DNA from 3 places in the Halobacillus sp. ABA4_118 genome. Region 2 is predicted to be linked to each of the others. Evidence: riboswitches for the same ligand, from Rfam matches in the RefSeq annotation. Region 2 holds a riboswitch; each other region holds the start of a gene.
The links. Region 2 has a riboswitch for S-adenosylmethionine ahead of ACXAGL_RS18720 (methionine ABC transporter ATP-binding protein). Riboswitches for the same ligand answer to the same signal wherever they lie in the genome.

Region 1 (7,862 bases), 3.2 Mb from region 2:
AAAGCTGAAAGATGCAGATGAAGAAGAAATGCTGCGCATGCTCGCTTCAGACGGGATGCTCATCAAACGGCCCATCGTCACTGATGGAACAAATGTCACTGTTGGTTTCAAAGCCGATGAATTTGAAAACGTCTGGGGCCGATGAGCAGAACATTGGAAATAAAAGCAGAAGGCTTTTATGTTTATAACTGTCATTAAACAAAAACAAGAACTGTGGAGGTAATCGAATATGAGCTTACCAAAAGATCTACGTTATTCTCAGGAACACGAATGGGTGAAAGAAGAAGGAGAAAAAGTCAGAGTCGGAATCACGGATTTTGCTCAATCTGAACTTGGCGACATCGTTTTTGTTGAGCTTCCTGAAGTGGGAGAAGAACTAAAAACAGACGAGCCTTTCGGAAGTGTGGAATCTGTAAAAACCGTTTCCGAATTATATGCACCGATCAGCGGTAAAGTTGTAGAAGTGAATGAAGATTTGGAAGACAGCCCTGAGTTTGTGAATGAGTCTCCTTATGATAAAGCCTGGATGGTTGTTGTTGAACCAAGCGATTCTTCAGAAGTTGAGCAGCTGATGTCTTCTGAAGAATATGAAGCGATGATTGATGAAGATTAATCAAAACAAGTAAGCCCGTTGTACAGGCAGGACTGATGATTCCTTGTCTGACATGATCGTGCTTGATCTTAATCATGTTCAGACCATGCCATATGGCATGGTCTGTTTCTATATAGTAGGTGATGAAGATGGATGGAGAACGGATTTTGATTGTTGAAGGGATTACAGATAAGAAGAAATTGAACAAAGTACTGGATGAGAAAATCGAAATCATCTGTACCCATGGGACGCTCGGTATTGAGCGAATGGAAGAAATGATCTTTGAACATAACCTGGATGAACGATCGGTCTATATCCTTGTGGATGAAGATGATTCCGGTTTTAAACTACGGAAGATGCTGACAGAGGAACTTCCGCACGCAGAGCATATTTATATTGATAAAGCCTTTAGAGAAGTGGCGGCTACTCCCGAGCCGGAACTCGCCCGTGCCCTGTTAAGCCGTCATTTCAGCGTGAAGTCGATGTATTTAATTTAGGAGGAAGCTTTGCAGAATTTAATACAAAATGAGGCAGCCTGGGTGCTGTCCTCGGATGAAAAAACGATGACATTTATTCACAGCCCTTTTTGCGGGACGTGCCACCTTGCCCGCAAGATGCTGATAACGTTGGAAGAGATGTATAAAAAAACACTATTCTCGGAAATGAACGCCTCTCTGCATCCTGCATTGATGGAACAATATCGAGTGGAAAGTGTTCCATGCCTCTTGATTACCCATAAAGGAGAAGTTCTTGAAAAGGTCTATGCTTTTCAATCCGTCCCACACATGTATGAAAAGATCATTCCCTATCTATAACCCGCCTTTATTCCCCGGGAAATGACAAGATAAAAACGGTAAAAAACCCGTCCTGCATAAACAGGGCGGGTTTTATTCATCGGCCGTATGACCAGTGATAAGCGGGTGGGAGGCCTTCCGCTGTTTTGATGATTAAACAATTTCCCCCAGGGACTGGACGATATCGAGAAAGGAAGCTTTATCACCGAACGATTCGTGGACCCTGCCTTCCTGATCTATGATAATAGTGGAAGGGACGCCCTTGCAGCCGAACGTATCGTATAAGCTTCGCCCATCATCAATCAAGGTAGGCTGGTTAAGAAATTTTTCAGCATATTCCTTTCCGGCATCAGGGCTGCGTTCACGACCGGGAACGTTAATCGTAACCAGCTCCACTTTTTCTTTGTCCATCGTTTCAAAGAGCTGCTCTTTTTTAGGTAAGTCTCTCCCGCAGTCAGGACACCAGGATGCCCAGAAAGTCAGGACGATCACCTTTCCGAAATGGTCGCTCAGACGATAGGTGGAGGGCTGATTTATATAAGAAAGCTCAAATTGAGGAGCACGTTCCTTCATGATTTCATCTCCTTACTGTAAAAATATACCTGATTATTATCTTTGACGTCCGTATAGACTCCATGCTAACATAACATATAATTTCACAGCGACATCATAACTTATCCAGAGTGGTGGAGGGACTGGCCCTTTGAAACCCGGCAACCGGCAAAAGCACGGTGCTAAATCCTGCGGAGCGTAAAGCTTTGATAGATGAGATCCACTAAAGTCTCTTCTATTTTAGGAGAGACTTTTTTGCATATCCAGATGTTCTTCTTTTCTGAAAAGTGGCTCATTTATGTTGACACGCTGGTGGCAGAGTGCTAAAATCCACTTTGTAGTTATGAAATGAATTAAAGCAGTAATAATTTAATAAGCTAAAATCTCTTATCCAGAGTGGCGGAGGGACTGGCCCTACGATGCCCGGCAACCAGCAGGTGTAACCGACCTGTCAAGGTGCCAAATCCTGCAGAGCATAACAGCTCTGACAGATGAGAGAACAGAAGATACATTGTTATTGAAACGCCATTCTGTTCTCGAACAGAATGGCGTTTTTTGAATGGGAGGGAACACATCATGATTACAATCAAGGATCTTTCTAAAGTTTTTCAAACGAAGGATCGGGAAGTGAAAGCTGTTGATGGCTTAAGCCTTACAATAAATAAAGGGGAAATCTACGGTGTCATTGGTTATAGTGGAGCGGGTAAAAGTACTTTTATCCGGCTGTTGAACCGACTGGAGGATCCAACAGAGGGCAGCATCCACGTCGGTGATCAGGATTTAACGGGACTCAGTAAGAATAAACTGCGTATTGCCCGCCAGGATATCGGAATGATTTTTCAGCACTTCAACCTGCTTTGGTCCAGAACGGTTTATGATAACATCGCTTTTCCGTTGGAAATTGCCGGTGTACCAAAGGAAGAACGGAGCAAAAGAGTGAACGAACTGATCGATCTGGTCGGTTTATCCGGCAGAGGAAACTCCTACCCATCCCAGTTGAGTGGTGGACAGAAACAGCGTGTAGGAATTGCCAGGGCGCTGGCCAACAACCCGAAAGTCCTCCTTTGTGATGAAGCGACATCCGCTCTGGATCCGGAAACGACAGACTCCATATTGGATCTTCTTGTAGACATCAATGAAAAACTCGGACTGACCATAGTTTTGATTACTCACGAAATGCATGTCATTCGTAAGATCTGTCATCAGGTGGCAGTCATGGAGCAGGGGAAAATCGTTGAAAAGGGAGATGTTCTGGACGTATTTCTTCATCCAGATCAGCCAGTGACGAAGAAATTCGTCGATCAGGTGATGGGTGATCAGGAAAAAGAGCACTCTCTGAAATTGATCAAAGATAAGTACCAGTCCGGAAAAATCGTCCGGCTGCATTTTGTAGGAGAGAGTACCAACCAAGCGCTGATCAGTGAGGTCTCCAGGAAGTTCGTCCTGGATGTGAATATTCTTCACGGGAAGATCACGCAGACGCAAAAAGGAGCTTACGGAACGATGTTTGTTCAGTTTGAAGGAGACGATGAGGAAGCAGCCCGGGCAATCGAATATATACGCTCGACTTCTGTGGAAGTGGAGGTGAACCCGGATGCTTAATGGATTACTGCCAAACGTACGCATGGAAGACATGATTACAGCCACAAATGAAACGTTGTATATGACTCTGATTTCCGTAGCCGGCACATTTATCCTCGGGATTCTGCTCGGCCTGCTGCTTTATTTATCTGGTCCGGGAGGGCTCTGGCAGAACAAAGTGGTCAATGCAGTGACAGCTTCTGTCGTAAACATTTTCCGTGCCATTCCTTTTATTATATTGATCCTGCTTCTGTTCCCGTTTACAGACTTCTTGATTGGAACGATCCGCGGTCCGAACGCAGCCCTTCCGGCGTTAATTATCGGAGGAGCTCCGTTTTACGCGAGACTTGTTGAGATTGCATTGAAGGAAGTGGAAAAAGGTGTCGTAGAGGCAGCGAAGGCGATGGGGGCTAAATCATCAACGATCATCTTCAAAGTCCTGCTGCCTGAATCCATGCCTGCCCTTATTTCAGGAATTACGGTGACCGCCATTGCACTGATTGGTTATACCGCCGTGGCGGGTGCGATTGGTGCCGGTGGTCTTGGAGATTTTGCTTATTTCTACGGTTTCCAGCGTAGTAATTTTGATGTGGTCTTCATTTGCACGGTGCTTATCATTATTATTGTGTTTATTTTCCAATTCATCGGAGATTATGCTTCCCGTAAATTGGACAAAAGATAAAAAACAAAAGGGAGAGATTATTCATGAAAAAAATCTGGACAACAGCGGTTGCGCTGTTATTCGTTCTTGTTCTTGCCGCCTGCGGTTCTTCTGAGGAAGATTCCTCCAGCGGTGAAGGAAATACGGAAATTACAGTAGGAGCAACAAGTGTTCCTCACGCTGAAGTTCTTGAAGAAGCAAAGCCGCTTCTTGAAGAAGAAGGGATCACGTTAAATATCGAGGAATACCAGGATTACATCCTTCCAAACCAGGATTTGGCCGAAGGACGTATTGATGCAAACTATTTCCAGACGATTCCTTATATGGAACTTCAAGAGCAGGATAATGATGATTATGATTTTGCCAATCTCGGCGGGATTCACATTGAGCCGATCGGTGTGTACTCCCAAAAGTATGACAACCTTGAAGACGTAGAAGAAGGTACCGAGTTCGTCATGAGCCGTTCTGTATCCACCCACGGTCGTGTATTGACACTTCTTGAAAAAGAAGGGTTGATCAAACTGGATGAGAGTGTAGAAAAAGTGGATGCCACGGTCAATGATATTGTCGAGAACCCTAAAAACCTTCAGTTTGATACCGGCGTGGACGCAGCCGGCCTTCCTGAAGTGTACAACAAAGAGGAAGAAGTCCTTGTAGCGATTAACACGAACTACGCGATTGAAGCGGACCTTGTACCAAAAGATGATGCGATCATCCTTGAAGGGACAAACTCCCCTTATGTGAACGTCATCGCTGCTCAAAGCAAAGACGAGGACAACGAGGCACTGAACACGCTAGTGGAAGTCCTGCGTTCTGAAGACATTCAAACCTTTATTGAAGAGGAATACGAAGGAGCAGTTATCCCTGTCTCCGACGATTCTGAATAACGGATAAAATAAGTGACTGCGGTTGATACTAACCGCAGTCACTTATTATTTATGGGAGGTTTTAACATGCAGGATCAGAATATGACGTGGACGCAGACATATTTACACGATTATAAAGAAGGAATGGGTGTCTTTGCGGAACACATGCCTGAAGTCGCCCACCAGTTCAGTCAATTTTCCCAGGAGTGTTTTAAAGCCGGAGAGCTTTCACAAAAAGACAAGCAGCTGATGGCTCTCGGAATCAGCATCGTGGCCCAGGATGAATATTGTATGATCTACCACACCAAAGGCTGTGTCGATCAGGGAGCTTCGGAAAGAGAGATCATGGAAGCTTGTGGAGTCGCCGCAGCTTTTGGAGGCGGAGCAGCTCTCAGTCAAGCTGTTACCCTTGTCCAGGACGCCTACAGTGATTTAACGAACAACGTTAACTAATTGAATTATTAGAAAATTAAAGAAAAAGTAATGTATTAAATGGAAATGCAATTATTAAACGCTTACATCGGTCCGCGGGTCCGCATATGAATGAAAATGCGGTTTCAGAAGATTTTATACAGGGTAAAGATTTGTGGTAACCTAAATTGTGTAAATAATCTGAAAGGGTTGATTCGTTATTAATGACCATCTGCAGTTGAATTTCACCGCTGAAATGGAAAAGGCTATGCATCAGGCTCACAATACGAGTTATGCGGAGTACAGCCGTAGACTGGACACTCGGCTGGAAGTAGAACAAAAGCGTCAGCGTGAATTCGAACAAACTCAGAAAATGCATGCCCAGGTGGACCGTCAATTGCATAGATAATGTTTAGGAACGAATCAATCAGGTGGCTTTAGTCACCTGATTTTTTCATGTTATACTAATGTAGGAAAGTGAGAATGAACATGTATCAATGTCCAGGTTTCCCTCTCCTTTTACCAGTGGGAAAAAGTTGATTACAAATAAAAAATGATTTAAGATTATAATGAGAATAAATTGAGAATGAATGTTTGTTTTCAGTCTGACTGGACATTCGATAATAATAGATACTGGAGGTATACATTATGGCAGGATCAACATTAGAAATTAAAGATCTTCACGTAGAGATTGAAGGTCAGGAAATCCTTAAAGGTGTAAACTTAACAATCAACGGCGGTGAATTCCACGCAGTTATGGGACCAAACGGAACAGGTAAGTCCACGTTGTCCTCTGCAATCATGGGTCATCCGAAGTATGAAGTAACCAAAGGTGAAATCATCCTTGATGGTGAAAACGTACTGGAGATGGAAGTAGACGAGCGTGCGAAAGCCGGCTTGTTCCTGGCCATGCAGTACCCGAGTGAAATCAGCGGTGTAACCAACTCCGACTTCCTGCGTTCTTCCATTAACGCTCACCGTGAAGAAGGTGATGAAATCTCTCTTATGAAATTCATTAAAGAGATGGACAACACGATGGATACACTTGAAATGGATAAGAACATGGCTCAGCGTTACTTGAACGAAGGTTTCTCCGGTGGTGAGAAAAAACGTAACGAAATTCTGCAGCTGATGATGATTCAACCGGCGATTGCCATCCTGGATGAGATTGATTCCGGCCTGGATATTGATGCTCTTAAAGTCGTTTCCAAAGGGATCAACGAAATGCGCAACGACTCCTTCGGCTGCCTGATCATCACTCACTACCAGCGTCTATTGAACTACATCACTCCTGATAAAGTACACGTGATGATGCAGGGTCGTATTGTGAAGTCCGGTGGTCCGGAGCTTTCCCAGCGCCTTGAAGAAGAAGGATACGACTGGATCAAGCAGGAGCTTGGCATCGAAGACGAAACGGTCAACGCGTAATAAGATAGGAGGGTAACCATGACAGTAGAAGTCACACTACCATACGACAAAGAGTATGTTACAAACTTTTCCCAGGGTCTTCAGGAACCTGAATGGATGAAGAACCTTCGTCTAAGTGCTCTGGAGAAATCAGAATCTCTTCCATTACCAAAACCAGATAAAACCAATATATCCAAATGGAACTTCACGGAATTCGATCATCACGTAACGAGTGATAAGATTGAAAACCTTGACGATCTTCCAGTTGAAATCAAGGACTTTTTAGATCAGGAAAAAGAACAGCAGAACCTTGTAATTCAGCGTAACCATACCGTTGCCTATGCAGCGATTGAACAGCAGCTGAAGGACAAGGGTGTCATCTTTACAGACATGCTGACAGCTGTCCGTGAGCACAGCGATCTCGTTGAAAAGTATTTCATGAATGATGCGGTGCACGTGGACGAACACCGTTTGACTGCGCTGCATGCGGCTCTAGTGAACGGCGGGATTTTCCTTTATGTTCCAAAGAACGTTCAGATCGAAGAACCGATTCAGGCGATTTTCTGGCAGGAGGATCCTAAAGCCTCTCTCGTTAACCACATTCTTGTTGTGGCAGAGGAAAACAGTTCTGTTACGTATGTGGAGAACTATATTTCCCACAATAAAGAAGAAAAAACTTCTTCCAACATTGTGGCAGAAGTGATCGCTAAAGACGGAGCGAAGGTTTCCTTCGGTGCGGTGGATAACTTCGAAGCCGGAACGACAGTTTATGCGAACCGCCGCGGTGTAGCCTATCGTGATGCAGTGATCGAATGGGCTCTCGGCCAGATGAATGAAGGAGATACCGTTTCTGAAAACATCACGCATTTGATCGGTGACAACTCCCATTCCAATGCGAAAACAGTAGCCATCGGCCGTGGAGCGCAGAAGCAGAACTTTACAGCGAATATCACCCATTTCGGAAAAGGGTCGGATGGATATATCCTTCAGCACGGAGT
Region 2 (7,862 bases):
CAACATGGAGTAACATTTTTTGATTCCTCTTCTTCTTCGGTTTACACTTTAGGAGAGAATGTTGGAGAGGATGATTAAAATGGGACAGGAAATCAAGGGAAAAACCGCCTACATTACAGGAGCCGGACGCGGGATCGGAAAAGCCACCGCTCTCAAACTTGCCTCTGAGGGCGTGCACGTCGGGTTAATGGCCCGCACAGAAGAAGAGTTAAACAAAACAGCAGATGAAGCAAGGGCTTATGGAGTACAAGCCGCTGCAGTCTCTGTGGATATTGCCCGGCAGTCAGACGTAGAACAGGCGGTTGAACAATTAAAAGAGCGTATCGGCTCTGCCGATATCCTCATTAACAATGCCGGCATGGGGCTTTACGGGGATTTCCTGAATATCGATCCTGAAGATTGGAAACGTACCTTTGAAGTCAATGTATTCGGTACCTACCATGTGACCAGGGCGGTCCTCCCCGATATGATGGAGAAAAATCATGGGGATATCATCAACGTTTCTTCAAGCAATGGTATAAAGGGAACTGCAGGATCCACTTCCTACAGCGCCTCGAAATTCGCCGTACAGGGAATGACGGAAGCGCTGATGCAGGAAGTGCGCAGAAACAACATCCGTGTCTTCACCCTGAACCCGAGTCTTGTGGCTACAGAGCTTGTCTTTGGAGATCATTTGGAAGAGCAGGATAAGGAAAAATATATGCAGCCGGAGGATATCGCCGAGTATATGACGGCTCAATTGAAGCTTCATCCAAGAATCTTCATTAAACAGTCCCTTCAATGGGCTACCAATCCATTCTAATTTTCAATGGTGTAAAACCCGTCCTGTATTGGAGACACTTCCACGCGGGACGGGATTTATTATGTCATTTCGCTGCGAATAATCCTCAGCTGAGACAGCTCTTTCAACCACTATGCAGATGGAAGATATCAGTGCCTGTTTAAGTCATTGGTAACCTGCCTCTTCCTTATTTATCACTCCAACGGAAAAACCTCGCGGCTAATACTGTAGAAACGACGGAAATGCCGATCAATACAAACACTTCAAATCCATATTCAAAAATGGGTGCTTCGTTCCACGTCCCCCTCAAAAGTTCAATGACGTAATAAAGCGGAAGTATTTTCGCCGTGTATTGAAGAACTTCCGGCATCATTTCCAGTGGAAAGGTCGCTCCTGACAAGAAGATCATCAAATTCAAAAATAAAGAACTGATCGCCGCCGCAGACTGTGTATTTTTAGCCAATGATGTAATAAAAAGAGCAAAAGGGAAAAAGGCAGCGATACTTAGAAAAAGAGCAGCTAGTGTGCTTCCCATATAAAGTGGAAGTTCCAGGTCATACATCAACATTCCAAATACAAGAAGGAGCAGAGCAGAACAAAGAAAAATCACCGTCCCTTGAACTGTGTGAGCAGCCAGGATCTTCCACGTCTGTAAAGGGGTGGATTGATATCTGCGCAGGACTCCGGTTTCCCTGTAGCCGGCCAAAACGGTTCCCAAGGTGAAAAAGGAAGTGGTCACGATATTTACTCCGATCCAGGAGGGTACAAATAACGCAGCAAATGAAAAGTTTCCTTCAGCATTGTCTCCAAACATGGATCCAAACAGCCAGATCATGACGACTGGAAATAAAAAGGTCCAGAATACGCTCAGACGGTCGCGGAAAAACATTTTCGTTTCCAGCTGTGCAAGCTTCCATACGACATTCATCTGGCTTCCTCCTTCTCCAAATACTGGACAAAAAGATCCTCCAACGTCCCTTTAGCAAATTGGAAATGATTTAAGGATAGATTCTCTTGATGACCATAGGCGAAGAGATGATAACTGGTGAGCTGCAGATCGTCACTGTACACTTTAAACGTATCTTCTTCTTTTTCAACTTTGACCACCCCCGGCATAGATGGAAGCTTTACATAAGGAAAATCATCGCTTTGGAATGTGATCAGCATGGCACCACTCTGCTCAAGCAGAGCGGAGGGCCGGTCCATTGCTTTCAGTTCACCACTGTAAATCATTGCCACCCGGTCACAGAGCTGTTCAGCCTCTTCCATATAATGGGTTGTCAACACGATAGTGCTTCCCTTCTCTCTCAACCGGCGGATCAACGTCCACATTTCCCTTCTGGCGTGGGGGTCCAGTCCCATACTCGGTTCATCAAGAAAGATGATTTCCGGCTGATGCAGAGTCGCCAGTGCCAAGGTCACCCGCTGCTTCCATCCTCCTGACAAATCTTCGAAACGGACATTCATTTTCTCCTCCAGCCCCAGCATTTCCACAAGCTGTTGTTTCATTACTTTTCCTGGGTAAAAAGCAGCAAATAAATCCAGGGCTTCTTTCACTTTCATTTTCTTTTGAATGGATGTCGCCTGAAACTGAACACCAATCCGCTGATTCAATTGTTGAAGTTCCCGATTCGGCGTAAGTCCCAGCACATCAATGGTTCCACTGTCAGGCTTCAAAATTCCTTCAATCATTTCCAGCGTCGTTGTCTTGCCCGCTCCATTGGGTCCAATGATCCCAAAAATTTCTCCCTTTTTGACGGAAAATGAGACGCCTTTGACAGCCTGCACTTTTCCGAAGCTTTTGGTCAATCGGTCCACTTTGATTACAACCTCCATTTGCTCTCCGCCCCTTCTTCGTCCTTTCTGATCTTTCTTACGTATCATACACAGATAAGTTTCAGAAAAGCAGGAAAATTTGAACGCCTGCTATAGTTCCATCATAAGACCGATGGTTGAAAAATTCCTCCAGTTCTGTCCGACACGTCAGATCATCCCGGTCAAATACCTTCGTTCCTTCTTCACCTGCATAAACCTCCATTCAAAAAAGCCGCCTTCCAAGGGAAGACGGCTCACATGTTATTCTTCTTTCATCCATTGTGGCTTACCAAAGCCTTCAAACTTTTCATCCATGATTTCCTCAAACTCTTCCGATTCCACAACTTCCTTAATATCCTTCGTAAACTGGGCATCCAGATCTTCGGTCTTCACAGCTACCCGGTTTCTATAATCATCCGGCATATCTTCGAGGGCGAGAGCACTCAGCAGATCCATCTCGGCAGCAAGCGCATAGTTACCAGGAACCATGGATAGATCCTCGCTGTCCACCAGTCGTGGCAGCTGGCCGGCTTCTACTTCAACGAATTCGATTTCTTTTGGATTTTCTACGATATCGTTCAAAGAGGCACGAAGAGGGTCTACATCTTCCTTCAAAGTGACCAGACCTTCATCTTCAAGAATGATCAGCGCTCGGGCCAGGTTCGTCGGGTCATTGGGAATACCCATCGTACTGCCTGTTTCAACACCATCGATATTCTGATACTCACTGGAATAAATACCCATAGGTGCTGTTGGAACAACAATGACCTCGGACAGATCCAGGTTGTGTTCTTCGGCAAAGGACTCTAAATAGATTTTGTGCTGGAACAGGTTGGCATCCAGATCACCATTGGCTAACGCTTTGTTAGGCTGCACATAATCTGTAAACTCTTTATTGGTTACTTCATAGCCTTTCTCCTCCAGCAGCGGAGCAATCGCTTCGGTGACCATATCACTGTAAGGACCGGATGTTGCACCGAATCGGATGGTTTTCTTCTCTTCTGCATCTGCATTTTCTTCTCCGCCACCACAGGCAGACAAAAAAGTAATGATTGTTAAGGCTGCAAACAAGGTTACGATTTTTTTCATTTTATCTTCCTCCTGAACTTCGTTTCGTCTTGGATTAACTCTTTTTCACTGTTTTTGCCAGGAAATCCCCAGCGTACTGGACTACCTGAACAAGGACGATCAACACAATAACCGTTGTAAACATGACGAAATTATCATAACGGTAATACCCGTACCGGATGGCGAGGTCGCCGATCCCTCCACCGCCAATTGCGCCGGCCATTGCGGAATACCCGATCAAGCTGATGGCTGTTATCGTTAAACCACTGATCAAGCCCGGCTTGATTTCAGGAAAAATGATATCTTTAATAATCAGCCATGGGGAAGCCCCACATGCGATAGCCGCTTCTATGACGCCTTTATCAATATCCCTGGCGGATGATTCTACAATTCTTGCATAAAAAGGAATCGCTGCGGCCGATAAAGCAACGGAGGCGGCAATCGGTCCTGTTGTCGTACCTAAAAGAAAATTAGTAAATGGGAATAAAAACACAAGCAGGATGATAAATGGAATGGAACGGACAAGGTTTACAAAAATGCCCACAGCTCCTTTGATCCATTTGTTTTCCAAAAACAAGTCACGGTCGGTAACAAATAGCAGCAACCCCAGAGGCAGACCGGCGATAACGGCTACGCCAAGTCCGATCCCTACCATGATCAATGTTTCCATAAATGATTTATTCAGCTCGGGCCACAGGTTGATCAGCTGATCGATCATGATTCAGCACCTCCACTTCATCCAGTATCGTTTTCAGATTTTCCACAGCTCTCCCTACTTCCTGCGGGTCACCGGTTAATTCCATAACAAATGTACCGAGGGCTTTTTCCTGTATATAATCCACATTTCCATGCAGGATGTTTCCCTTGATTTTATAGTTCTGAAGCAGATCCGACACAACCGTATCCCCGGCCTGTCCGCCGGTAAACTTCATCTGGACAATGGTGCCGCGGCTGTTTTTCAGCAGTTCTTCCGGAACATGGAAATCGATCACTGTTCGAATAAACCGCTTTGTCAAAGCATTTTGAGGAGAGGCGAAAATTTCGTAGGCCGCCCCCTGTTCTACCACTTTTCCTTCTTCCATGACCGCACAACGGTCGCAGATTTCTTTCACCACTTCCATTTCGTGTGTAATCAATACAATGGTCAGTCCGAGCTCCCGGTTGATTTTCTTTAATAGTTTCAGGATCGACTGTGTCGTGTTCGGATCGAGTGCGGAAGTTGCTTCATCGCACAGCAGCACTTTAGGATCGTTGGCCAGTGCCCGGGCAATACTGACCCGCTGCTTCTGCCCTCCACTCAATTGAGCGGGGTACTGATCGGCTTTATCGCTAAGACCTACAAGTTCCAGCAGACGCCTGGCACGATCATTGCGCTCCTGTTTTGGTTTACCGGCCGCTTTCAAAGCAAAGGCCACGTTCTCCAAAACCGTTTTCCCCATAGCAAGGTGGAACCCCTGGAAAATCATGCCGATGGACTGTCGTGCTTTTCTAAGGTCCTTTTTGGAGAGAGAAAGCAGATCGATCCCATCGATATAAACCTTTCCTGATGTCGGGCGTTCCAATATGTTCATGCATCGGAGGAGTGTACTCTTACCAGCTCCACTGTATCCGACGATTCCATAGATTTCCCCCTCCTGAATATCGAGAGAAACCTTGTCCACCCCGATCACCTGTTTTTTCTTGGATGTGTAAATTTTACTGAGCTCCTGGATGGAAATCATAACCGTCCTCCTTTACCTAATAAAAAAACTCTCTTCCTTATCAAGAAGAGAGTTTCGCATAACTATCAGCCAAACTCTTATCTCCCGGAATATCATTCCGGCGGATTTAGCACCACTCCACATGGAAGGTTGCTGTGACGTCTACGGGCCTTTCCCTCAGTCACTCTTGATAAGAATTAGTTGTTGCTATTCGTTTATGATTTACAACTTTAACGCATCATTCTGCATTTGTAAACAATTTTCCCAACATTTCATCAATGGACAGGGATGTGCCGGGAAGCCTATTACGTTGTTTAAGTGACTGGAAGAGGAAGGAATAAAAGGAATAACAAAGAAAAGGGAGAGTGAAAGAATGAACAAACAAGGAGAAGACCTGCTTAAAGAATATAGAAATGGCATTGAAACCCTGACCGAACACCTGCCGGAGGCCACAAAAGAATACAATCACTTTACCGGCTCGTTCTTTGAAGACGGAGAACTCAGCAAAGGTACCAAGCACTTAATGGCTCTTGCCATCAGTGTGAAAGATGGAGATGAAGCCAGTATGGCCTATCACATGGATCAGTGCGTCGAAGCAGATTGTTCGGACAAGGAAATTTATGAAACGATGGGTGTATCAGCTGCTTACGGCGGGGGCTCTGCCATGAGTCAGGCCGTCACCACAGGTCTGAACATTCTTCAGGAATTCCGAAACCGTTAAGCTGCAAAACCGGGGGGCCTGCTCCCTGTTTTGTTATTGACATATTATTCTGTCATCTGGATAATGATGGCTATATCATTACCAGAGGTGATCAACCATGAAAAACGTAACTGTACAAGGAGCACCTGCGATTTATAAAGCTGAGCCTGGAATTTTAAGGAACATCCCTGAATTGTTGGAAAACCAGGCCTTTGCAAAAGCAGGAATCATTCACGGTGAGCAGTCGTGGAAGGCTGCTCAGCCCTATTTTCCAAAGCTGACGATGCCGGTCCAATCGGAAGCCTATAACGGGGAGTGCTCCCATAAAGAGGTCATGCGTCTCAGTGAAGCCCTGCGGGACTGTGACGTCTTGATCAGCATCGGAGGCGGAAAGGTCCTTGATCTCGGAAAAGCCTGTGCCGATCAATTGAATATTCCAGTCGTGCTCATTCCTACACTAGCCTCAAACTGCGCACCTTGGACGCCGCTCAGTGTGTTTTACGATGATGAAGGGAATTTTGAGGAATACATTATTTATCCACGTAGTACATGGATGCTGCTTGTAGAGCCTGATCTGCTCGTTCGTGCCCCGGAACCTTATCTCAGGGCCGGCATCGGCGATACGCTCGCCAAATGGTATGAAGCGGATGTTCTCACAAGGTCTCTCGCCTCCAAACCGATTTCCGTAGACATTGCGCTGCACGCGGCCGGATTATGCAGGGATGTTCTCATACAAGATGGCAGAGAAGCTGTGGAAGCCGTTCGTCAGCAAGCCGTCATACCTGCCTTCATGAGAGTCGTGGAAACCATTATTATGGCTGGCGGTATGGTCGGTGGATACGGGGATAGTTATGGAAGAATCGCCGGAGCCCATTCAATCCATAACGGCTTAACCAAAGTACCGGAAACCCACGCTTTCCTTCACGGAGAAAAAGTGGCTTATGGTATTCTCGTCCAGCTTGCTCTGGAAGGCCGCTTTGATGAAATTGAAACACTCACCCCTTATTACCAGGAGATGAACCTGCCGGTAACCCTCGATGACTTTAACTTGACCAACAAGGCAGAAGCCATCTCCATAACAGCGGAACATGCTGTAAAACCGGGGGAATCCATCCGATTAATGAGCGTCATGGATGCCGCCCAAGTGGAGGAAGCGATGACTCAGATTGAAAATGGTTAACCGCTGATACGGTTAACCATTTTCAATTTTCTTGTTGCCTGGTATGGAAGAGCATACCCAAGTGAAGCTACTCCATACAACGATTTGTATTTCCTGCCCAAGTCAGCCCAGGCCGGGACCGCGGCAGGCATCCACCGGTCAGCCGGACGCGAACATCCAGATGAGAAGGCATGATCCAGGACAAGATATGTTTTTTCTAAAGGCTGAGGAAACGATCGTTTCCTTTACCCTCCTATTACCTCTCCGACATAAATCCCACTAGCCGCTGCCTGGGACAAGGAATGAGTGACGGACGAGCAGTCTCCGACCAGAAACAGTCCCGGGACGTCCGTTTCAAAATTCCTGTTGGTTGGAATAACTGGTTCGTAGAATTTAGCATCAAGCCCATAAAGCAGCGTGTCAGGATCCACCGGTTCACCTATCGCTGCTTCGAGAGAGGTCAGGAACTCGATGAGAGCCTCTATATAAATATGTGGCACTTCTTCTATCAGCGATCCTTCGTCAGCGGAAAGAGAAGGAATCACGGAGTTTGCATGAAGTGAAGTCGTCCCCTTTCCCTTTTTCAAATCTTCAAGACGCTGGACCACGATTCTTCCCCTCGAACGATTGATTCCTTTA
Region 3 (7,862 bases), 1.9 Mb from region 2:
GTCTTCTTCGTGAACCAATTTGGAGGAGTCTTGAGAACCTGTATAAATGTATGTACCTCCTGCAAAAAGGGTCAGGACAGCGCCAATGATGAGCCACTTCCATTTTCCTATGTTTTCCCCCATGGTGAATTCACCCTTTCATCATGCTTGTCACGCTCCCTTCTATACTAACAGAATTTTCTATATTTTTGAGAGGTCATAAAAATAACCCGCGGATAAACGCAGGTCATTTTTCGTCATCGGAGTAATGATGGAGCAGGGAGTCTCCTTCCGAATGGTTATGATCTTCCTGTAAGGCTTGCGGGGGCTCGTGGGAGAAAGCCTGATTGAATTTTGCTGACCGGTTAAAAGCTTCTGCCGCCTCATTCGATCGTTCGACACGGCCGCGGCGTGTTTTCTTTTCGCTCATCGTTCCACCTCCTTTTGTTTAAGATTTCCTCCTTGCTGTTAAATTAAACTTCTGGATATCATAGATCGTAATCACAGAAAGATCCGTATATAGGGAGAGGGGCTTAAGAGATGGAGGAAATGCTGGATATTTTTAATGAAAAGGAAGAAAAAACGGGTGTTAAGGCACGCGGGGAGGTTCACAGAGATGGAGACTGGCACGAAACGTTTCACTGCTGGTTTGTAAAGAAAATCGATACAAAGTGGCATGTGCTGATGCAGAAAAGGGCCTTTGATAAAGAAGATTATCCCGGCTTATATGATATAACGGCCGCCGGACACATCGAAGCAGGAGAGGGATTGATGAAAGGGGGACTGCGCGAAATTCAGGAAGAATTGGGGCTGTCACTGGAACGTTCTGCTTTAACACCGGCAGGATATGTGAAGGAGGAATTGATTGGGAAAGACAAGGTGGACCGGGAAATCTGCCGGTTGTTTTTCTATCATTGGCCTGGCGGGGATATGCCGGTGGGAGTTGAAGTGGCTGACGTTCTTGCCATCCCTCTGGATCAGTTATCCTTCTTAATGACGGGAGAGAGGGAAGTGGCTGCAGGTGTTTCGATTTGCACCGGGGAATCAGAAACTATGAAGGCGGAATCATTTGTTCCTCATACCCCTGCCTATCAAAGCCAGTTGCTGAAGGCTTTGTCTGAATATGTCGAAAAACTTTGACAATAACACCTCTCCATCGATATAATTTTTGATTAAGTGATCAGAAAGGAGTCGACGAATGACACACCCAAGCTTTGAAACAAAAATTGTCCACCATAAACAGGATCAATCACAGGTGCATAACAGCAAGACGACACCGATTTATCAGACATCCGCCTTTACCTTCAAGGACCTGGACCATCTGGAAAGTTACTATGAAGGGGAAAGTCCATACTTATATACAAGAGAAAAAAATCCGAATACCGATGAACTTGCGGGAACGGTTGCTGAGCTCGAAGGTGCTCCATCTGGAGTCGCTTCCTCCTCAGGAATGTCAGCCATCCTTGCAGGCATTCTGGCGGCTGTTGAACCCGGAGGCCATATTGTAGCCGCAGAAGATGTGTATGGAGGTACGCACAAACTCCTGACTAAAGAACTGCCATCCTTCGGAATCGACGTCACCATGGTATCCTTTAACAATTTGGACGAGGTGGAGAAATCCATCCAGCCTCATACCCATCTGCTTTATACGGAATCGATTTCCAACCCGTTCCTACGCGTGGAAGACTTGAAAGGTCTGAGCAGTCTCGCTCAAAAACACGGCATAAAGACGATGGTGGATAATACATTCGCCACCCCCTATCTTGTCCAGCCCTATCAGTATGGAGTGGACCTTGTTGTGCACAGTGCAACGAAATACATAGGCGGTCATAGTGATGTCACGTGCGGCGTCCTTGCCGGTTCGGAAGCATTGATTTCCAAAGCAGCCCAGAAAATCGTGACTCTTGGAGCAAATTTAAGTCCGTTTGAAGCTTGGTTGACCCAGAGAGGAGCCAAAACCCTTGCACTCCGGATGAAACAACAGTCTGCGAATGCAAAAAGTGTTGCAGAGGCACTTCGGGAGCATAGTGGGGTTAAAAAGGTGTTTTATCCTGAATACGTATCTGAACGTGGTCATGGAGCGATTGTTACCATCGAGCTCAATGAGAGCGTGGATGTGGAAGCCTTTTTCAAATCTCTTGGATGGATCAAAATTGCACCGACACTCGCTGGTGTCCAGACAACTGTGTCCTACCCTGTCCGTACGTCGCACAGGGCTCTGTCAGAAACTGAACGTGAAAAAATCGGAGTGAACGATTACGTCATCCGCTTATCCATAGGAATTGAGAGCGATGAAGATATCATTCATCAGCTGAAAAGAACCATTGACGCTTCAATAAAATAAAAATTCAGAATGTTATTGACATTGATGCAGATGGTCAGCTATAATTCACAACATAATCAAAATTAAATAACTAGTACTCTTATTAAGAGCGGCTGAGGGAATAGGCCCTGTGAAGCCCGGCAACCTTCAAACATCGGTTTGAAAAGGTGCCAAGTCCTACAGATCATGGATCTGGTAGATAAGAGGAGGATATCAGCACGTTCAGCCCTCTTCTTATATGGAAGAGGGCTTTTTGCATGGATAAAGACGCTGTAAGGACCAGTTTCTTTTTAAAACTGATTAAAATGATGAGAATAATAAACTTTAGGAGGCCATACAATGACCAACTCTTTTGAAGGCTACGATATTGATACCATTTCTCTGCACGGTGGACAGTCACCAGATCCTACGACCGGTTCAAGGGCCGTTCCGATTTACCAGACCACATCCTATGTGTTTCATGATACCGATCACGCCCAGAGCCTTTTTGCCCTCGATGAACCGGGGAATATTTACTCCCGGCTCGGAAATCCGACGGTGGACGTATTCGAAAAACGCATGGCTCTTCTGGAAGGCGGAGTAGCCTCGGTAGCGACGGCTTCAGGCATGTCCGCCATTGCACTGGCCATTTTGAATGTAGCTGGTGCAGGAGATGAAGTCGTGGCAGCATCCAATTTATACGGCGGAACTTATAATTTATTCGCCAACACTTTACCGCGGTATGGCATTAATGTTCATTTTGTTGACCCGGTCGATCCGGACAATTTCAGACAGGCCATCAATGAGAATACGAAGGCCGTCTTCGCTGAGACCATCGGCAACCCGAGTCTTCACGTGCTTGATTTTGAGAAGGTGTCCGCCATTGCCCATGAACATCAGGTTCCATTGATCGTCGATAACACGTTTGCCACACCTTACACGTGCCGTCCGATTGAACACGGAGCTGACATTGTCGTCCATTCGGCCACGAAATGGATTGGTGGCCATGGAACAGCTATCGGCGGCGTCGTTGTCGACGGCGGGCAGTTTGACTGGGGCAATGGAAAGTTCCCTGTTTTCACAGAGCCGGATCCGAGCTACAACGGGATCGTTTATACAGCCGATTTCGGCACGCTCGCCTACATTACAAAACTCAGGGTTCAGCTGCTTCGTGACTTTGGCTCCTGCCTCAGTCCGCAGAACGCTTTCCTTCTGCTCCAGGGACTTGAAACGCTACATTTGCGGGTGGAACGTCATTCAGATAATGCCCGGGAAGTGGCTGAATACTTGGCGGAACACCCCGATGTGGAGTGGGTTTCCTACCCCGGCTTGAAAAACCATCCGGCCCATGAACTGGCCAATCAATATTTAGAGGGCGGCTACGGTTCCATTGTCGTATTTGGAATCAAAGGAGGCAGAGAAGCTGGGAGTCAGGTGATCAACAACATCTCGTTGTGGTCCCATGTCGCCAATGTCGGCGATGCGAAATCTCTGATCATCCACCCGGCGTCTACGACCCACCAGCAGCTTTCTGTTGAAGAGCTTGCGGCGACCGGAGTGACGGAAGAGCTGATTCGTCTTTCCATCGGACTCGAATCCAGCAAGGATTTAATCAATGACCTGGATCGGGCCATTGCCAAGGCAACAGGCAATGATTCCGGAAAGCGGGCAATCACAGAGAATGATGAAGGTGTCATCAAGTGGGCGCTCAGCTCTGCGAAGATTACAGAAGGAGGAGAAACACGTCCGAAACGCCTGGCTGTCGTCGGTCTCAGTGGAAAGCCTTCCCGTCCGAGTCACCGACTCGCAAGAAAAATGCAGCGGCTCGGGTATCAGATCGTCCCGGTGAACCCTCGGGAGGAGGAGGTGCTTGGCGAGAAAGCTTACCCGGATTTGAGATCGATCCCATTCAGCATCGACGTCGTCCAGGTGTTCCGCAGCCCTGAGGCCGCCATTGAGATTGCCCGGGAAGCAGCGGACATCCAGCCTGGTGTGTTCTGGCTCCAGGAAGGTGTCATTTCTCCAAAAGCAGCGGAAATTGCCAGTGAAGCAGGTCTGGAAGTTGTCCATAACCGTTGTACCTACAAAGAAGCACAGCGGCTGCGCGGAAGCATAGATACGTACGCATGCGAAATTTAAATAGGGGAAGGGGTAAAAAGATGAATTGGAAAAAAGCCATAGCTGTCCTCAGTGCAGCGGCCGCCATCGGGCTTGCCGGTTGTTCAAGTAATGCCGAAGGTCAGGAGGATCAGCCGGATAAGGTAACCCTTGATTATGCCTACTACTCTCCAACCAGTCTGGTCTTGAAAGAAAAGGGATGGGCCGAGGAAGCGTTTGAAGAACAGGGCATCGAAGTGGAATGGGTGCTCAGCCAGGGAAGCAACAAGGCGCTTGAGTTTTTGAATTCAAGCAGCGTTGATTTTGGTTCTACAGCCGGAGCAGCCGCGTTGATGGCTAAAGCGAATAATGCTCCTGTAGAATCCGTCTATCTCTATTCCAAGCCGGAATGGACGGCTTTAGTCACGAATCCGGATTCTGGCATATCTACTGTAGAGGATTTAAAAGGGAAGAAAGTCGCCGCCACGCTTGGAACCGACCCTTATATTTTTCTTGTTCGTGCTTTAAAGGACCACGGACTGAGTGTGGATGATATTGAGCTTGTCAATCTGCAGCATCCCGAAGGGGCTTCTGCCTTGAACTCCGGCAATGTCGATGCATGGGCAGGGCTTGATCCCCACATGGCACGTAATGAACTGGAAGCAGGGGCAGAGTTGTTTTACCGTAAGCCTGAATTCAATACGTACGGAACGTTGAACGTCCGCTCTGCGTTTGCGGATGACCATCCTGACGTCGTCAAAGATGTGATTAAAGCCTACGAAAAAGCGCGGGAGTGGACGATAGAACACCCGGATGAAGCCGCTGAAATTCTGGCCGAGGAAGCCAATCTCGATCTTGAGGTAGCGAAGAAAAGCCTGGATCGCAACGACCTGTCGGATCCTGTTCCGGGAGCTGCTTTAAAAGAAACGATTCAAGGAGCCGGCACGGTCCTTCAGGAAGAAGAAGTGATCAAACCGGATGTGGATATTGATCAGTTGACGGAAGATCTTGTCCGGCCGGAATTTGCAGAAGAAGTGATTGAATAAGGAGGTCCAACGATGTCCAGTCGTACAGAAGCTGCTGTTTCATCACCAGCTGTGCAGCGAACGAAAATCAAACCGGCTCCTAAAAGGAAGTGGGGAGGGGCGTTGTTAGGGCTGGTCCTCCCGGTGCTCATCCTTATTCTGTGGGAAACAGCTTCCCGGGCGGGATGGGTGGCTCCTTACCTGCTTCCTTCTCCAACAGCTGTCGTTGAAGAAATGACCGGCATGGCACAGGAAGGGGAATTGTGGGGGCACATCAGCATCACCCTCTACCGTGTTTTTGCAGGATTTCTTGCTGGTCTGGCCGCGGCTGTTGTACTGGGAGCGGCTACAGGGTACAGCCGGATCGCCCGTCAGCTGCTTGATCCGATGCTCCAGGCCCTTAGAGCGATCCCATCGCTTGCCTGGGTGCCTTTGTTCGTCCTTTGGATCGGCATCGGTGAAGCGTCGAAAATTACGCTTGTTGCTGTAGGGGTATTTTTCCCTGTGTATTTAAATTTAACGTCAGGCATTCAGGGAGTCGATCGTAAACTGATCGAAGTCGGGCGTATCTATCACTTTACGAGTCTGCAGCAGATTAAAAAAATCATTCTTCCTGCCGCGCTTCCATCTTTCATCGTTGGTCTCAGGAGCGGTCTCAGCCTCGGCTGGATGTTCGTAGTGGCCGCTGAGCTGCTGGGTGCCAGCCAGGGACTTGGTTATTTGATGGTGTACGGTCAGAATACGTCTGCCCCTGCCCTTGTTATAGGAAGCATCCTGCTCTTTGCTGTTTTCGGCAAGGTTACGGATGAAATATTGAAGAGAATACAGACGAGAGCATTGAAGTGGCAGGATAATTTAGAAAATGCCTGACAGAAAGGAACGATCCATGTGCTGGCAGTCAATCAAGTGTCACGAACGTTCCAATCCGGAACGACAGGATTTGAAAATATAGATTTACAGGTAAAAAGAGGAGAAGTTGTCGGAGTGCTCGGCACGAGTGGATGTGGGAAGAGTACGCTTCTTCGTGTTCTTTCCGGTCTGGATCAGGAGTACGAAGGGAGCATCCAGACAAAGTCTGAAAACCGTGAGAGTGCCTTTGGGATGATGTTTCAAGAACCGCGTCTGATGCCGTGGCTGGATGTCCTTGACAACGTCACGTTCGGTTTTTCCAGGCCGTCCAAAAAGGAGCCCGCCTTGGAACTGATAGAAACTGTAGGATTAAAGGGGTTTGAGCATCATTATCCAAAGGACTTATCCGGTGGTATGGCACAGCGGGCTGCTATCGCAAGGTCGCTGCTCAGCCAGCCGGACATCCTTCTCCTTGATGAACCCTTCAGTGCCCTGGATGCTTTTACGAAAATGCAGCTGCAGGACCTTCTGCTTTCTATATGGGAGAAACACCATACGACAACACTCCTTGTGACTCACGATATTGATGAAGCTCTATATCTGTGTGACCGCATTGTCATCATGAGAGGGCAGCCGGGACAGATCGAGTCGGAACTGTTCATCCAGAGGCCGAAGCCGAGAAAGCGTGGCGATGCCGTTCTAGGTGAATTGAAAGAGCAGATCCTCAAGGAACTGGACTTTACGAAACGATAAGGAGGTACATCTATGACAAACGCGACAATCCCTCCGGAGAAGGGAGACTACCAAGTCGGACGCGAATGGAGGGAAGGCGCTCCATTTCATTGGAAGGATATTCATTCCAACTTTACCTGGCACGAGACCGGAAAGGTGAATATGGCCTATGAGTGTGTCGACCGGCACGTGGCGGAAGGCAGAGGGAACAAAACCGCGCTGCATTATTTGTCGGATGAAGAAGAAATCACCTATACGTATGCCGAGCTTCAGCGTGAAGTGAACCGATGGGCGCGTGTGCTTCAGAGGCATGGGGTGAAGAAGGGGGATTTTGTTTTTGTTTTCCTCCCAAAGCATCCTTCCTGTCATATTGCCATGCTGGCCGCCATCAAGCTGGGAGCTGTCGTCGGGCCATTGTTTGAAGCCTTTATGGAAGAAGCCGTAAAGGATAGGATCAACGACTGTGAAGGGGAATATTTAATAACCGACCACTCTTTTCTGGATCGTGTCCTTCGGGAGGACATCCCAAGCCTGAAAAGTATTTTTGTTACCGACAGGCAGGGCGGGGACTACATTTCCATTATAAAAGAAGCGGAAAAGGAAGATCCGGATCTCGAAACGGTATGGGTCGATCTGGAAGACGGTTTAAACATTCATTACACAAGCGGCTCTACCGGGAAGCCGAAAGGCATCATCCATGCCCACCGTAATATGATCCAGCAGTACCAGACAGGACGCTGGGTACTGGACCTCCATGAATCGGATATATATTGGTCTACCGCCCACCCTGGCTGGGTGACAGGTACGGTATACGGCGTGTTTGCTCCTCTGTTGAACGGGGTGACCACAGTCATTCACGGAGGGCGCTTTTCTGCTGA

Region 1: another riboswitch for S-adenosylmethionine. It lies ahead of ACXAGL_RS02345 (methionine ABC transporter ATP-binding protein); the one in region 2 lies ahead of ACXAGL_RS18720 (methionine ABC transporter ATP-binding protein).
Region 3: another riboswitch for S-adenosylmethionine. It lies ahead of ACXAGL_RS08890 (PLP-dependent aspartate aminotransferase family protein); the one in region 2 lies ahead of ACXAGL_RS18720 (methionine ABC transporter ATP-binding protein).

What each region holds. Positions count from the first base shown of each region.
Region 1 is NZ_JBSWWS010000001.1:441,233-449,094, reverse strand. Features, by position in the region: gene ACXAGL_RS02370 (arsenate reductase family protein) at 1-145, shown strand, start outside; gene gcvH (glycine cleavage system protein GcvH) at 230-613, shown strand; gene ACXAGL_RS02360 (toprim domain-containing protein) at 742-1,089, shown strand; gene ACXAGL_RS02355 (thioredoxin family protein) at 1,099-1,407, shown strand; gene ACXAGL_RS02350 (TlpA family protein disulfide reductase) at 1,540-1,959, opposite strand; SAM riboswitch class I at 2,058-2,158, shown strand; SAM riboswitch class I at 2,323-2,436, shown strand; gene ACXAGL_RS02345 (methionine ABC transporter ATP-binding protein) at 2,515-3,540, shown strand; gene ACXAGL_RS02340 (methionine ABC transporter permease) at 3,533-4,201, shown strand; gene ACXAGL_RS02335 (MetQ/NlpA family ABC transporter substrate-binding protein) at 4,225-5,067, shown strand; gene ACXAGL_RS02330 (carboxymuconolactone decarboxylase family protein) at 5,134-5,499, shown strand; gene ACXAGL_RS02325 (YuzK family famiily protein) at 5,714-5,866, shown strand; gene sufC (Fe-S cluster assembly ATPase SufC) at 6,106-6,885, shown strand; gene sufD (Fe-S cluster assembly protein SufD) at 6,904-7,862, shown strand, end outside.
Region 2 is NZ_JBSWWS010000001.1:3,643,220-3,651,081, forward strand. Features, by position in the region: gene ACXAGL_RS18685 (Ger(x)C family spore germination protein) at 1-13, shown strand, start outside; gene ACXAGL_RS18690 (3-ketoacyl-ACP reductase) at 80-802, shown strand; gene ACXAGL_RS18695 (ABC transporter permease) at 969-1,709, opposite strand; gene ACXAGL_RS18700 (ABC transporter ATP-binding protein) at 1,706-2,617, opposite strand; gene ACXAGL_RS18705 (hypothetical protein) at 2,679-2,819, opposite strand; gene ACXAGL_RS18710 (MetQ/NlpA family ABC transporter substrate-binding protein) at 2,858-3,685, opposite strand; gene ACXAGL_RS18715 (methionine ABC transporter permease) at 3,720-4,385, opposite strand; gene ACXAGL_RS18720 (methionine ABC transporter ATP-binding protein) at 4,342-5,385, opposite strand; SAM riboswitch class I at 5,460-5,561, opposite strand; gene ACXAGL_RS18725 (carboxymuconolactone decarboxylase family protein) at 5,738-6,085, shown strand; gene ACXAGL_RS18730 (iron-containing alcohol dehydrogenase family protein) at 6,183-7,244, shown strand; gene ACXAGL_RS18735 (NAD(P)/FAD-dependent oxidoreductase) at 7,469-7,862, opposite strand, start outside.
Region 3 is NZ_JBSWWS010000001.1:1,786,807-1,794,668, forward strand. Features, by position in the region: gene ACXAGL_RS08870 (hypothetical protein) at 1-123, opposite strand, end outside; gene ACXAGL_RS08875 (hypothetical protein) at 227-409, opposite strand; gene ACXAGL_RS08880 (NUDIX hydrolase) at 520-1,119, shown strand; gene ACXAGL_RS08885 (trans-sulfuration enzyme family protein) at 1,178-2,323, shown strand; SAM riboswitch class I at 2,400-2,508, shown strand; gene ACXAGL_RS08890 (PLP-dependent aspartate aminotransferase family protein) at 2,642-4,420, shown strand; gene ACXAGL_RS08895 (aliphatic sulfonate ABC transporter substrate-binding protein) at 4,441-5,424, shown strand; gene ACXAGL_RS08900 (ABC transporter permease) at 5,437-6,273, shown strand; gene ACXAGL_RS08905 (ABC transporter ATP-binding protein) at 6,292-7,005, shown strand; gene acsA (acetate--CoA ligase) at 7,018-7,862, shown strand, end outside.